DNA from 2 places in the Streptomyces sp. NBC_01618 genome. Region 2 is predicted to be linked to the other one. Evidence: riboswitches for the same ligand, from Rfam matches in the RefSeq annotation. Region 2 holds a riboswitch; the other holds the start of a gene.
What was found. Region 2 has a riboswitch for cyclic di-AMP ahead of OH735_RS33325 (peptidoglycan DD-metalloendopeptidase family protein). Riboswitches for the same ligand answer to the same signal wherever they lie in the genome.
Positions count from the first base shown of each region.

Region 1: it holds a riboswitch for cyclic di-AMP, as region 2 does, so the genes downstream of both, OH735_RS19885 (M23 family metallopeptidase) here and OH735_RS33325 (peptidoglycan DD-metalloendopeptidase family protein) in region 2, are expected to answer to the same signal.

Region 1 covers NZ_CP109297.1:4,247,069-4,254,753, forward strand. Annotated here, with positions in the region: gene OH735_RS19855 (hypothetical protein) at 1-615, opposite strand, end outside; gene OH735_RS19860 (SHOCT domain-containing protein) at 733-1,146, opposite strand; gene OH735_RS19865 (hypothetical protein) at 1,432-1,653, shown strand; gene OH735_RS19870 (SPFH domain-containing protein) at 1,708-2,907, shown strand; tRNA gene OH735_RS19875 (tRNA-Met) at 2,994-3,067, shown strand; gene OH735_RS19880 (PP2C family protein-serine/threonine phosphatase) at 3,283-4,443, shown strand; cyclic di-AMP (ydaO/yuaA leader) riboswitch at 4,724-4,876, shown strand; gene OH735_RS19885 (M23 family metallopeptidase) at 4,888-6,117, shown strand; gene OH735_RS19890 (aldo/keto reductase) at 6,378-7,322, shown strand; gene OH735_RS19895 (PrsW family intramembrane metalloprotease) at 7,384-7,685, opposite strand, start outside.
Region 2 covers NZ_CP109297.1:7,167,786-7,175,470, forward strand. Annotated here, with positions in the region: gene OH735_RS33305 (helix-turn-helix domain-containing protein) at 1-47, shown strand, start outside; gene OH735_RS33310 (DUF6126 family protein) at 79-246, shown strand; gene OH735_RS33315 (tyrosine-protein phosphatase) at 270-1,082, opposite strand; partial or broken gene OH735_RS33320 (alpha-galactosidase) at 1,309-3,409, shown strand; cyclic di-AMP (ydaO/yuaA leader) riboswitch at 3,703-3,857, shown strand; gene OH735_RS33325 (peptidoglycan DD-metalloendopeptidase family protein) at 3,863-4,792, shown strand; gene OH735_RS33330 (SGNH/GDSL hydrolase family protein) at 4,982-5,827, shown strand; gene OH735_RS33335 (STM4011 family radical SAM protein) at 5,932-6,810, opposite strand; gene OH735_RS33340 (STM4012 family radical SAM protein) at 6,819-7,685, opposite strand, start outside.

The DNA of each region.
Region 1 (7,685 bases), 2.9 Mb from region 2:
CAGCGCTGTGACGAGGAGGGCGCCGCCGGCGTAGCCGAGGCCGGAGCTGTCGGATAGGAAGTCGCCCATGGACGTGCCGAGTGTGTTCGAGACCAGGATCGCGGACCAGAAGAGGGCCTCGCCGCGGAAGGTGACGATGTCTCGGATGACGAAGGTCTGTCCGGTGAGCTTCCAGGCGATGAAGATGGCGATCAGCAGGGAGACCAGGATCGCCGCGCCCGCGGGGTATCCCAGGCCCAGGCCCTGCGGGCCCCGGCCCAGCGAGTCCGTGCCCGCCGTGAGGTACTCGGTACTGGCGTCACGGTTCATGAAGTCCGACATCGTGGTGCCGGCCATGCTCGTGGACAGGATGACCGTCCAGTAGAAGAACGGGTTGTAGCGCCGGGCCCGCAGTTGCACCACCAGCGTCAGCACGAACACCAGGAACAGTGCGATCGTGGTGAGGAAGTAGCCCAGCCGCAGCGTCTGGGAGAACAGGTCTCCGGCCGTCTCGCCGAGGGTGGTGGCGGCGACCTTCATGATCCAGAAGGCCAGAGTGACCTCGGGGAGCTTCTTCATCACGGAACGGCGCTCAGTGGCCACATCCACGGCGGTGAGGAATTCCGACTGTCCCAAAACGCACTCCTGGTCACGAGCGCGCCTGCGCGCCGGCCTGTTACCGCGTCCTTGCGTCTACGCAAGGTAGACCGTCTACACGCATGTAGACGGTCCGACACTCCCGGCGTGATGCGCTCAGACGAGGAGCTTCGTCTTCGCCCGCTGGTACTCCTCCTCGGTAATGGCGCCCCGGTCCTTGAGCTCGGCGAGTTTCGCCAGGTCGTCGACGTGCTTGCCCTCCCTCGGGGCGTTCGCGCCGGAGCTGTCGGCGGCGGCCTCCCGTACGTACGCCTTGAAGGCGGCGTCGCGTTCCTGCGCTTCCTTGATCTCCCGCTTCCCCATGGATTTGCCGCGCACGATCACGTACACCAGGACGCCGATGTACGGCAGCAGCAGCGCCAGGACGAGCCAGCCGGCCTTGCCCCAGCCGCTGAGGTCGTCGCTGCGGAAGATGTCCGCGATGACCTTGAAGAGCAGGAACAGCCACATGATCCAGAGGAAGAACCAGAGCATGGTCCAGAAGAGGTCCAGCAGGGGGTATTCGTCCACGGTCGGCTCCCTGATCATTGCGACTTCGTCGCGTCGACTGGCTGAACGGTAAATCAGTCATATCACCGTAAATCCGAGCCTGCCTCCCGGCGTTCTCCGGGCTCCTCTTTGGCCGCCCCTTGGGCCGCCCTCCGTCGTGGGTGCGGAGTACCGTGGAAATATCGAGGGAGGCTCGGGACGCCCAGGCCTCCAGGAGGCGGGGTCGCCTCGTGTTCATGAAGCGGTGTGAGAAGCGGCGTGAGCGGCGGTGTGAGCAGGCGTACGCATGGACGCTCGCGAGGGCGCATGCACACGGCAGATGAGTCCGCCCGGAGCCCGGTCGGGGCGATCGGCCGCGTCACCGTGCCGATTCCGCCCGATGGCCCGGGCGAAGTACTGGTGGCCGTACGGGGTGGGTCGGAGGCCTATACCGCATGGTCGGCGACGTCGATCGACAGGGACGTGCGCGTCGTTGTCGTCGACTCGGTCTCGGCGCGCGGCGTGATCGTGGAACGCCTGCCGTCCTGAGCCGAAGCAGCGGTGCAGCTACGTCGAGCAGAGACGCACGACAGGAGTCTTCCGATGTTCTTCTGGCACGTTCCCGCCCCCAACGAGGCGATGCTCATATCCGGTTCCAAGGGGCAGACGCTGGACACCCAGTTCCGGATAGTCACCGGACACGGCAGTTTCGTGCTCCCCGTGAAGCAGAAGGCGCGCATGCTCTCCCTGGCATTGCGCGAGGCGGAGATCACCGAGGATTGCGTGACGCAGCAGGGCATCCGCCTCAACGTCCGGGCCGTCGCGGTCTTCAAGGTCGGCGACGATGCCGTGTCCATCGCCAACGCGGCACGCCGCTTCCTGACCGAGCAGGAGCAGATGGAGGAGCTCGCCGGCCGGATCTTCGCGGGCCACCTGCGTTCCATCGTCGGCGGACTGACCGTGGAGCAGATCATCCGCGAGCGCAACCGGGTCTCCCAGGAGGTCATCGCGGGCAGCCACGGCGAGATGGAGAAGCTCGGCATCGTGGTGGACGCCCTCCAGATCCAGGAGATCGACGACGCCACCGGCTACATCAACAACCTCGCCGCCCCGCATGCCGCCGCGGTCGCCAGCCAGGCCCGGATCGCCGAGGCCAAGGCCGACCAGGAGGCCAGCCAGCGCGAGCAGCAGGCCGCGGCGCTCAAGGCGGAGTACGAGCGGGACACCGCGATCAAGCGGGCCGGCTTCCTCGCCGAGACCGAGCAGTACAACGCCCGCGCCGCGCAGGCCGGACCGCTCGCCCAGGCCAGGGCCTCGCAGGAGGTCATCGAGGAGCAGACCGCGCTGGCCGAGCGGCAGGCCGCTCTCGCCGCGCAACGGCTCGAAGCGGAGGTCCGGCGTCCGGCGGATGCCGAGGCGTACCGTCAGCGCACTCTCGCGGAAGCGGCCCGTGACCGGGCGAAGTTCGAGGCCGACGGCAGCGCGTACACCGAACGGACCCTCGCCCAGGCGCAGGCCGACGCCAACAGCGTGCGCGCCACCTCGCTGCGCGACGGCAACCAGGAGCTCATCGCGGCCAACCGCATCGTCGAGAACCTGCCCGCCCTGGCCGACGCGGCCGCCCGAGGCATGTCCGGGGCGGACCTGACCGTTTTGAACGGCACCGACGGTGTCAATGAGATGGCGGCGGGCGTGGTCGGCCAGGGGCTGGCGATTCTCCGCTCCCTGCAGCGCGGCGCGAATCCGATGAAGCCCCCGGCGGTCAACGGGAAGACCGCTCCCCGTATCGCCGAGACGAATTGAGGTCGGCGGGTGGCTCAGCTATTCGCTCAGTGATTCGCTCAGTGGTCATGAGCCCGTCGCGCATGCCGTACAGTTGTGTTTACCGACGCGGGGTGGAGCAGCTCGGTAGCTCGCTGGGCTCATAACCCAGAGGTCGCAGGTTCAAATCCTGTCCCCGCTACTGAAGACCCAGGCCCGGCACGCATGTAGCGTGCCGGGCCTGGGTCGTTCCAGTATGAGACCCCCGAAGGAGCAGGTCCGGGCGGTGTGTGGGCTGTGCCACGTACGTACCCCCATTGGTCGACGAGGAGTCGCCGCGCGACTCCGCTCCGGCGAGCCTGGGGGTGGGGCGCGGTACCGTCCGCAGCCGCGCGCGTACCGGGCAGGAGACCACAGGTGTGGAAGCGGCTGAAGGGGCGCGGCAGACGTGCCGAGGGCGGCACCCGCGCCCGGCGGTTCGTCCGCGCGCTGCCCGCCCTGATGATCCTCGGCGGGCTGGCGTTCGACATCCTCACCCCGCCCACCTTCACCGCCATTCCGCTGTTCGTGGCGGCGCCGCTGATCGCCGCGCCGTTCTTCTCGCTGTCCAGGACCATCTGCACCGGCCTCGCCTCGATGCTGGCCGTGGTCGTGCTGCGGCTGTACAGCAACACGCTGCCGGACGTCGTGCCGCTGATCGAGCTGCTCACCCTGGCCACCGTCTCGGTACTCGCGGTCGTGATCAACGGGGTCGTGCGGCGCAGCAATGAGCAGCTGGCGTCCGCGCGGGTCATCGCGGAGACCGCCATGCGGGCGGTGCTGCCGAAGCCGTCCGACCGGATCGGCGGGCTGCATGTGGCGGCGCGGTACGAGGCGGCGCAGGCGGACGAGTTCGTCGGCGGTGACCTGTTCGCCGTGACGGACTCCCCGTACGGGGTGCGGTTGGTGGTCGGGGACGTACGGGGGAAGGGGCTCGACGCCGTGGAGTCGGTGGCGGTGATCATCGGGGCGTTCCGGGAGGCGGCCGAGCAGGAGCGTTCGCTGGAGGGTGTGGCGCAGCGGCTGGAGCGGGCGCTGGCGCGGGAGGGGACGCGGCGGGGCGGGCTCGACGCGGTGGAGGGCTTCATCACCGCCGTGCTGGCCGAGATCCCGGCCGGGCTGTCGCGTGTGCGGGTCGTCAACCGCGGCCACCCCGAACCAATCCTGCTGCACCCGGACGGGGCGCTGGATGTGTTGGGGCCGACGGTGCCCGCGCTGCCGCTCGGGATGGACCTGGGAGCGTGGCCCGACAGGTCGGACGAGTGGGACCTGCCGGCGGGGACGACCCTGCTCCTGTACACGGACGGCCTCTCCGAGGCGCGGAACACCGACGGGGTCTTCTACGACCCGGCGGTCCGGCTGCGCGGTCGGATCTTCCCGGGGCCCGAGGAGCTGCTGTCCGCGTTGACCGATGACGTACGACTGCACACGGGGGGTGAGACGACCGACGACATGGCGTTGCTCGCGGTCGTACGTCCCGCGGAGGGGCAGCCGGACCGGCGCAGGACCGTGAAGATCGTCGGTCTGGAAGGGGTGTGACGAGTGGGGCGGGGGCTTTCGTGCGTGCCGGGCGGGCCTTGGGCGCGGGATGCCACCGTACGTAACCGAAGCGCGCCACTCCGCATAACATTTGACGCAACGTCAGAAATCGGGTGGTGACTGAGGGGTGATCAACTCATCCCATTTCACCCGGTTGTGCACCGTAAAGTCCAGGCCAAAGGCGTGAACGATCAGTGGGAACAGCTTGGAATCAGGCCCCGGTGTCTATTAACGTTCGATAACGCAGCGCGGTCGTCCCAGCCGTCGTCAGTGGCGGCACCGTGCGCGAGCGCCGAATTCCGCAAGGGAACCGGGGAACCACCTACATGGGGTGAATCGGACACCTGCGTCTCGTGAGAGGCGGAGGGGCCCGTAGGAGACCTTCCTGCTCCGAACCCGTCAGCTAACCCGGTAGGCGAGAAGGAAGGAAAGGAGTGCGCCCCCGTGGCGTCCAACAAGCCTGCCCCCGAGGCTCCCTCTCGGTTCAACCCCGACTTCGGCACCGACTTCGGCACCGACTTCGGATCCGGTTCCCACTCCGGCTTCGCTTCCGACTCCGGCTTCGGCCCCGACTACGGGACCGCCTCCGACTACGGGACCGGTGGGACGGGAGCGGCGTACGGCACCGAGCCGGGCGGCGACTTCGCCGGTGACTTCGGTGGCGAAGTCCGCGCCGACGGCAACGGTGAGCCCGAACGCGGCTGGGACGAGTGGAACCCCACCGAGGAGTCCGTCCGCCCCGTACGCGGCAGGCACCGCGTCGCCAAGCAGCGCAACGGACTTGCCCGTAGCTCCACGGTGCTCGGGGTCGGCGTCATCGCGGCGGTCGGTGCGGGCGGCATGGCCACCGCGCAGAGCAAGCCGCCGGTCTCCATCTCCCTTCCCGATTCCATCGCGGACAACCTTCCCGACGCCAAGTCCCTTCCGGGCGTGGGTGCTCTGTTCTCCGGGGAGTCCGAAGCCGACAAGGCCGCTGTCGCCGCCGATGCCGCACCGCTCACCACCGCCGGCCTCACCACCACCGAGGCCGAGCAGGGCACGTCGGACGCGGGCGAGGCGCTCCGTGCGCGCATCCTCCAGCAGGCGGAGCAGCAGCAGGACGCCGCCGACGCCGAGGCCAAGGCCGCCCAGGAGAAGGAGGCCGCGGAGAAGGCAGCCGCCGAGGCCAAGAAGCAGCAGGACGCGGCCGAGGCCAAGGCCGCCGCCGAAAAGAAGAAGGCGGAGGAAGAGGCCAAGAAGAAGGCCGAGGCCCTGCGGCTCGCCAAGCTCGCCGCCAGCTACGCCATCCCGACCTCCTCGTACACGATCACCTCGACCTTCGGCCAGGCCGGCTCGATGTGGTCCTCCGGCTACCACACCGGCCTCGACTTCGCGGCGCCGACGGGTACGCCGATCAAGGCCATACACGGCGGCACCATCAAGTCGGCCGGCTGGTCCGGTTCGTACGGCTACCGCACGGTGCTGGAGCTCGACGACGGTACGGAGCTGTGGTTCTGCCACCAGTCCTCGATCGGCGTGAGCGTCGGCCAGAAGGTCACCACCGGTGAGACCATCGGCCGGGTCGGCGCGACCGGCAACGTGACGGGCCCGCACCTCCACCTGGAGGTCCACACCCCCTCCGGTACGGGCATCGACCCGATGGCCTGGCTGCGCGACAAGGGCATCAACCCCTGATCCACAGGCCGCCCTTCCGGTCCTTCCGGTCCTTCCGGTCCCTGCGGGCCTTCCGGGCCTTCTCGTCCTTCCGGCCCGCGTGTTCCGAGCGATCCGAGCGGTCCGGTGATCCGCGCGGTCCGAGTCGGTTCGCCAGCCGCTGAACTCCGGCAGTCCTGACGCTCACCCCCCCCGACGTCAGGGCTGCCGGTCCGTCGCTGCGGGTCCGTCGCTGCCGGTCCGTCGGAATAGCGGGCGTGCTGGAATCCGTTGATCCATTTATGACTCCTCTTCGTAAGCTGGGCTCTTCCGACCTCCAGGTCTTCCCGCTCGCCCTCGGCGGCAACGTCTTCGGCTGGACGGCCGACGAGGCGCAGTCATTCGCCGTACTGGACGCCTACGCTGCGGCGGGCGGCAATTTCATCGACACCGCCGACTCCTACTCCGCCTGGGTCCCGGGCAACGAGGGCGGTGAGTCGGAGACCGTCATCGGAAAGTGGCTCGCGGCCCGCTCCAACCGCTCCGACATCGTCGTCGCCACCAAGGTCGGCGCACACCCCTCGTACAAGGGTCTCTCCGGCACGACCATCAAGGCCGCGGCCGAGGAGTCGCTGCGCCGGCTCGGCACCGACCACATCGATCTGTACTACACGCACTTCGATGACGAGACCGTCCCGGTCGAGGAGATCATCACCGCCCTCGACGGACTCGTGAAGGAGGGCAAGGTCCGGGAGATCGCCGCCTCCAACATCGGCCCCGAGCGGCTCCAGGCGTCCCTGGACTTCTCGGAGCGCGAGGGGCTGGCCCGGTACGTCGCCCTTCAGCCGCACTACAACCTGGTCTCGCGGGACACGTACGAGGGCGAGCTCCAGGACACGGCCGCCCGGGCCGGGCTCGCCGCCGTCCCGTACTTCGCCCTGGCCTCCGGCTTCCTCACGGGCAAGTACCGTCCGGGGGCTTCGGTGGAGAGCGCCCGTGCCGAGAGCGCCGGTGAGTACCTGGCGTCGGAGCGGGGACAGAAGGTCCTGGCCGCACTCGACAAGGTCGCCAAGGAGCACGACGCCGAGGTCGCGACCGTCGCCCTGGCCTGGCTCGCGTCCCGGCCGACGGTCGTCGCGCCGATCGCCTCGGCCCGTACGGTCGAGCAGCTGCCCGCGCTGGTGGCCGTCGCCGACCTCCGGCTGACCGAGCAGGATCTGGCGGAGCTCACCGAAGCATCCGCCTGACGGACGCGGTGCGCCGGCCCCTCCGGTGCTGAACCGGTCCGTCCGGCCCGTGCCGTACCGGCTACCGCGGCGGCAGCCGGTACGGATTGTGGCCTCTGTCGTATGGCTGGTACAGCGGTGGAATCCCCGGGGCCGGGGGTATGTACGGGGGACGCAGGCGGCCCGTCGCCTGCGCGGCGTACGCCAGGGCGGGGGCGGCCACGTCCCTGCGTTGCCAGAGGTGGTGCAGCAGCTCCAGCTCGCGTTCGGCGAAGTCCGGGCCCGCTGCCCCGCGGCGGGCCTGCCGGCGAAGCGAGGCCAGTGAGGTCGCGAACGACTCGTACTCGGCGACGGTACGGGCGGCAGCCCTGCCGTGGGCCTTGG
Region 2 (7,685 bases):
GCCCCGCCGCCGAGCTGTGTCTCGGCAGCGGCATCCACCGTCGCTGACCGGCCCGTCCGGCCGCCAGAGAGGACTGCCATGTCCGATTCAGAGAACTACGACCCGCTCGGGTCCAACAAGAACTACGAGGCCCAGGAGCGGAAGTTTCCGCGCGGCGTGGTGATCCGGCTCTTCGCCTACCTCGTCGCCGGACACATCCTCGCGGCCTTCCTCTACCTGCTCTTCGCGGTGGCCGGCAAGGGCTGACCACCGCCGCCGAGGGGTTCGCGCTACGCCTCGTCGAGGAGCCGGTCCCGCAGCCGCTCACGGGTCTCGGGAGCGAGCTTCAGCCCCTCGGAGAAATAGCGGTCCGTGTCGCCCCAGGTCTCGTTGATGGTGGCGAAGGCGGCCGCCAGATAGTCGGCATGGGCGCCGAAGAGCGGATTGAGCAGCTCCATCACCTCGGCCGACATGCCGTCCGCCGAGGTGTCGCTGCGGCGCACCTTGTAGCGGCGGTGGGCATCGTTGGACTTCAGGTAGTCGGCCTCGATGGCGTCGCGCTCGACGCCGACCGCGAGCAGTGACACCGCGATCGACAGACCGGCCCGGTCCTTGCCCGCGGCGCAGTGCATCAACGCCGGAACGCTGTCCTCGGCCAGGGCGTGCAGCACCCGGCTGTGCTCGGCGGTACGGTCCAGGATGATCGAGCGGTACGAGGCGGTCATCCGGTCCGTTCCCTGGCCGTCGGCCAGGATCGAGCGCAGCTGGACGAGGTCGCCGTCGCGGACCAGTCGCCAGAACTCGGCGCCGTCGGCGGGGTCGGAGAGCGGGATGCTGACATTCCGCACGCCGGGCAGCTCGATGTCCCGGCCGTCGAGCCGGTGGTCGGCCTCATTGCGGAAGTCGAAAACCGTGTGCAGACCGAGACCGCTGAGAAAGGCGGAGTCCTCGGCGGTGGCGTGCGCGAGGTGACCACTGCGAAAGAGCCGTCCGTACCGCATCCGCCGGCCGTCGACGGTGGGCAGGCCGCCCACATCACGGAAGTTGCGGACGCCCGCCAGCTCGGGTTCCGTCGACGGGGTCTGCGGCAACTGCTGCGTCACAGTTTCTCCTGGAGTGTCTGGCGTCGACGCGAGTCGCCGACTGGGCCACTCCCGCGACGATACGACATTGATTCCCCAGGCAATCATCTCGGTCATTCCCTGTCGATACCCCGGCGAACCGCCTTGCCCCTGCGGCGAATCCGTCCGGTGAATTCCTTGCCCGACCGTTGCCCGCCCACCTGGAAATCGTCGATGATGCGCGGAACTGTTGGATTGCGGGGGCGCGGTGATCGAGACTTGCGACAAGGGCCGGACCTGGCTGCTCACCGGGGCGGGCAGCAGCTACGCACTGCGGCTCACCGAGCGGGACGAGCTGGTCCACCTGCACTGGGGCCCGCGGATCTCCCTGGCCGCGGTGGAGGCGCTGGCCGCGGAGCCGGAGCGAGCCCGCCCGGGGCTTCGAGTCCCCGCTCGACGGCCGTGAGGAGTACCCGGTCGAGGGCGGCCCCCGGTTCGTCCGCCCGGCCCTCTCGGTACGGACCCCGGAGGTCCGCGGCACCGAGTGGGCCTTCGCCGACGCCACGGTGGACGGGGACGAACTCCGCATCGGCTTCACCGACTCCGTGCACCGGCTCGCCCTGACCCTGCACTACCGGATGCGGGACACTTCCGACGTCATCGAGCGCTTGGCCACCGTCGCCCACGCCGGGCCGGACGGTCCACCGCTGGAGCTGCTGCGTGCCGACGCGGCCGCCTGGGTGCTGCCCGCCCGCGACGGCTGGCGGCTGAGTCGGCTGCACGGCCGCTGGGCGGCGGAATCGCGGCTCGCCCGGGCGGAGCTGATGTACGGCGAGAGCGTCATCTCCAGCAGGCGCGGCCACACCGGGCACCAGTACCTGCCGTGGGTCGCACTCGACGCGGACGGCGCGGCGACCGAGGAGAGCGGCGAGGTGTACGGCTGCGCGCTCGGCTGGTCCGGGTCGTGGCGGATCTCCGTACAGCGGCTGCCCGACGGGCTCGTGCAGATCACCGGCGGCGCCGGGCACGACGACTCGGGGCTGCTGCTGCTCGCGCCGGGGGAGTCGTACGTCACACCCGTCTTCGCCGGTCTGTGGAGCGCGGCGGGGTTCGGCGGCGCGAGCCGGGCCTGGCACGCCTGGCAGTTGGCCCACGTGATCCCGGACGCGGGGAGTCTGCGGCCCGTGCTCTACAAGTCCTGGGAGGCGATGGGCTTCGACATCGCGCAGGAGCAGCAGCGCGCCCTCGCCGAGCGTGCCGCCACGATGGGCGTCGAGCTGTTCGTCGTGGACGACGCGTGGTTCGGGCAGCGCACCAGCGACCGGGCGGGGCTCGGCGACTGGACGCCGAACCCGGACCGCTTTCCCGGCGGGCTGGGGCCGCTCGCCGACGAAGTGCACGGTCTCGGCATGCAGTTCGGTATCTGGGTCGAGCCGGAAATGGTCAATGCCGACAGTGATCTCTACCGTGCGCACCCCGACTGGGTGCAGCACTTCCCCGGGCGGGCGCGGACCGAGTTCCGTAATCAACTGGTGCTCAATCCGGCCCGTGCCGATGTGCGCGAATATCTCTGGGAACAGCTGGACGCACTGCTGTCCAGCGCGCCTATCGACTATGTGAAATGGGACTTCAACCGCTCCTTCACCGACGCGGGCCGGCCGGGCGAGGAGTATCCGCAGAAGCTCTGGATCGAGCATGTCGACGCCCTGTACGCGCTGATCGACCGGCTCCGGGCCGCGCACCCCTCGGTCGCCTTCGAGTCCTGCTCGGGCGGCGGCGGCCGGATCGATCTGGGGATTCTGTCCCGTGCGGACCAGGTGTGGACCTCGGACAACACCGACCCGCTCGACCGTCTCGCCATCCAGGAGGGCTTCGGCCAGATCCATCCGGCCCGGGTGATGGCCGCCTGGGTCACCGACAGCCCCAACGTCCAGCTCAACGGCCGGGTCAGCTCACTGCGCTTCCGTTTCGTGAGTGCGATGGCCGGTGTGCTCGGGGTCGGTGGTGACCTCACCGAGTGGAGTGAGGAGGAGCTGGCCGAGGCGCGGGCCTGGGTCGATCTCTACAAGGAGATCCGGCCGGTGGTGCAGCACGGCTCGCTGTACCGGCTGCGCGCCCCGCGCGGTGGGCTCAGCGCGGTCCAGTATGTCCACGGGGACGAGGCCGTGGTCCTGATGTGGCTGGAGGCGCAGCGGTACGGGGAGCGGCCCCCGGCCCTGCGACTGCGCGGACTGGACCCCGCGGCGGCGTACACCTGCCTGGACACGGGGGCGGTGCACCACGGTTCGGCACTGCTTCATCAGGGGCTGCAGACCGGGCTTCGGCGGGACCTCGATGCACGGGTGCTGAGGCTCCGACGCGAACGATGAGCATGACATGTCCGGAATGGGTTGATTTAGCGGAACTTGCCCTATGTGTGCGGCAGATGGTTGCCCGTTCGTGAGCGGAATCATATCCGTGACGGTGCGTGCTGGCGGGGCGGTCGGGCATTCCGTGCGCGGCGCGGAATGCCAAGATCCTTAATCCACGGAGTGTGACCGGAATTCCGCACCGAATTCCTGACGCGGATTCCGGAACGGAACCATTGGCTTGTTCTCGCCGTCCCGACTCGCTTACGGTCACCGTCAATCCGGACGGACCGCCTAATCCTGCCGCCGACCGGAATTCGCATCCACTCATCGTGTGGCAGGAGCGGGGGAACCAGGTAGGCCGCCGATCGGAGAAATCCGGCCGGCTCGGGGTGAAGTCGCGCTCAGCGCGGCCGGGCAGCTCCAGCCCGAACCCGACAGCTCACTTCGTAGGCGCCGGAGAGGAACCACTTCATGCCCATATCGGGTAAGCACCGTCGTACGAAGACCCGCGCCATCGCCCGTGGCGTCGCCGCCGCAGGCGCCGGCGGCGCCGTCATCGCGCTGCCGCTGCTCGGCGCCACCGGTGCCAACGCCGCCCCGGCCGCCGCCCCGCAGTCGGTCTCCGCCGCCACGCACGCCGCTTCGGCCAAGCCGGTCGCGCAGAAGCAGGCCGCCACCACGACGTACACCGTCGTCTCCGGCGACTGGCTGTCCAAGATCGCCGCCGAGCACAAGATCGACGGTGGCTGGCAGAAGCTGTACCAGGACAACCGCAAGGTCGTCGGCGACGACCCCGGCCTGATCTTCCCGGGCATGAAGCTGACGCTCGGCGGCAAGGCGTCGGGCGACTCCGCGCCCACCGGCGCCGGTACCGGCGCCGGCCTCCCGTCGAAGGCCCCCTCGGTTCCCTCGTCGGTCGCGAAGAAGTCCGCCCCGGCCAAGGTGTCGACGGTCACGGAGTCCAAGACCTCCGCCCCGGCCGCTCAGAGCAACAGCTCCGGCTACGCCCACCCGGTCCCCGGCAACCACACCACCGGCTACCGCGCCTCCGGCTCCAACTGGTCCAGCGGCAGCCACACCGGGATCGACTTCCCCGTCTTCACCGGCACCAGCGTGAAGGCCATCACCTCCGGCACCGTCGTCACCGCCGGCTGGGGTGGCGCGTACGGCAACCAGGTCGTCATCAAGCACGCCGACGGTCACTACTCGCAGTACGGCCACCTGTCCTCGATCTCCGTCTCGGCGGGCCAGCCCCTGAGCACCGGTCAGCAGGTCGGCCTCTCCGGCGCCACCGGCAACGCCACCGGACCGCACCTGCACTTCGAGGTCCGCACGGGCCCGGCGTACGGCTCGGACATCGACCCGATCGCCTTCCTGGCTTCGCACGGCATCTACGTCTGAGCCGAACGAACGGGCAGTTGAGCAACACGGAATGACCTGAGTTGCACAGCAGGGGCGGTGCGCGGCGGCGCACCGCCCCTGCTGCTTATTCCTCCTTTACCAAAACCTGACCGGGTGGTCTATCTCACCACCCGTCAACCCCTTATTACGGTCGCGTAGGTCACATTCGGCGGTGCAGGATAAGCGTTTGTGGCAGACGATTCGAGAAAAAATCAACGTGGCGTCATCAACCGGCATGGCGTCATCGGGTCGTACGCAGCGATTGGCGACAGCTTCACCGAGGGAGTGGGTGACCCCGGTCCGGACGGGACCTTCGTCGGCTGGGCGGACCGTTTCGCGGTACTTCTCGCGGACCAGCTCCCGGACACCGACGCGGAATCGAGCACCGACGGCTCCGCACACGGGAATTTCACGTACGCCAATCTCGCCGTACGCGGACGCCTCCTCGACCAGATCGTCGAGGAGCAGGTGCCGCGCGCCAAGGAGCTCGCACCCGACCTGGTGAGCTTCTGCGCGGGCGGCAACGACATCATCAGGCCCGGCACCGACCCCGACGACGTGGCCGAGCGCTTCGAGCGCGCGGTCGCCGAGCTGACCGAATCGGTCGGCACCGTGATGGTCACCACCGGCTTCGACACCCGTGGCGTTCCCGTGCTGCGCCATCTGCGCGGCAAGATCGCCACGTACACCGCCCATGTGCGGTCCATCGCCGACCGCTACGACTGCCCGGTCCTCGACCTGTGGTCGCTGCGGTCCGTCCAGGACAGGCGCGCCTGGGACGACGACCGGCTCCATCTGTCGCCCGAGGGACACACCAGGGTCGCGTTGCGCGCCGCCCAGGTCCTCGGCCTCGACGTGCCGGCCGACCCCGACCAGGAATGGCCCCCGCAGCCGCAGCGCGGCACGCTCGAAGTACGGCGCGACGACATCCACTGGGCGCGCGAGTACCTGGTGCCGTGGATCGGCCGGCGGCTGCGCGGCGAGTCCTCCGGCGACCATGTCGAGGCGAAGCGGCCGGACCTGCTGCCGCTCTAGACCTGCCGCCGCTTCCGGGTCTGTCCGGCGGCTCACGACCGCGGCCGCGACCGTGGTGTTCCCGCCCGCCGGACGGGCCCGGGGTCTCAGGCCGGTTCGGCGGATCAGGCCAGTCCGGCGAGGGGCGACAGCGGCCGGGCCGGTATCCGCTCCAGCACGCCGCCCGCGAAGATGTCGTACAGCGGCAGCGTCTCCAGATGCACATAGCCGATGTGGCAGTCGCAGACGGCCAGCGGGCAGACGCGCGGGCCGAGCGCACGCCGGTAACTGCCGTCGTAGAGGTTGCCGAGCTCCGCCGGGACGAAATGGCAGCGCCGCACCGTGCCGTCACCGTCCACCGAGATGACCGACTCGCCCGTCCGGCACGGCAGTCCGGCCGAGCGGTGCGGATGCCGGCTGTACGGGAAGAGCGGGTCCACGGCCGTCCAGCGCTCCGCCTCCTCGTCCGTATAGGTGTGCCCCTCCGCGGCGTTCACCCAGAGATAGACCTCGTCGGGCAGCGCCGCTCGCAGCCGCCGGGCCTCTTCGAGATGGCCGTCGAGCCCGACGACACCGACACTGTGGCGAATGCCGAGCGCGGTCAGCTCTTTGCACTTGGCGAGGAACCGCTCGTAGGGCGTCTGCCCCGGGTGGTATGTGCACCACAGCGCGATCTTCTCGCGGCCCGCCCCACCCGCCTCCGCCAGCCAGCCCGTTCGTCCGCTGAGATTCGTCTGGATCGCGACCCGGCCGATGTGCGGCAGCCCCGCCAGCTCGACCAGCGCGCGCCGGTACCAGGAGCGGACCAGGCCCTCGCCCCAGGGGGTGAACAGGACCGAGATCCGGTCACCGGTCTGCGCCGCGGCCCACGCGGTGAACCGCTCCAGCGCGGCACGGTCGGCACGCAATTGCTCCCGGCTGTCGCGCCGCTTCGCGAACGGGCAGTACGGGCAGTCGTAGTCGCAGGACGCGAGCGGGCCGCGGTAGAGGATGGTCAGGTCCATGGGCGCGCTCACTTCAGTTCGTACGCGGCCATCGCGGCCCGCACACCGGGGGAGAAGAGTTCCGGGCCCAGTGCGTCGGAGTGGGCCAGGCCCTCGGGGGAGAGCCGCAGCAGTCCGGACGCCCCGGCCGTCGCGTCGAGCCAGCCGCGCGCCTCGAACCGGGCCAGTTCGGCGGGGAAGTCATCGGCCGGGGAGGTACCGAAGCGCTCCCGGTAGTCCGCCTGCCGCAGCCCCTCGGCCTGGAGGACGGACTGCAGGAGGTGGCGCCGGCGCGCCTCGTCGCCGTCGACGTACCGGCCGACCTCGGCGCGCGAGAAGTCCTCGGTGGCGGCGTAGCCGTCGATGATGGCCCGAACCTCCCGCATCTCCACCGCGTAGTCGAAGGAGTAGTGCAGCTTCGAGGTGTACGAACGGGCACCGCAGCCCAGGCCGATCATGCCGTCGGTCTGGCAGGCGTAGTCGTCGGGGCCGTCCGTCCGCGGGGCGTCCGCGCGGCGGAACATCCGCATGGACACCTGCTCGTAGCCGTGGGCGAGGAGATGGTCGCGGCCGGCGCGGTACAGCCGCAGCCGCTGCTCGTCCCAGGCGGCGTCGGCCGCCGCCTCGCCGTCCGCGCCGAGCCGCCCGAGACCGGTCAACGGGCGGACGTACAGCGGGTACAGGTACAGCTCCTCCGGCCGCCAGCCGAGCGCCGCGTCCAGCGAGGTGCGCCAGCTCTCCTCGGTCTGCCCGTCGATGCCGTAGATCAGGTCGATGTTGAGGACCGGGATGCGGGCATCACGTATCCGGTCCAGCGCCGCCTCCACGTCGGCGCGCCGCTGCGGTCGCACGGCCGCACGCGCCTCGGCTTCGACGAAGCTCTGCACTCCGATGCT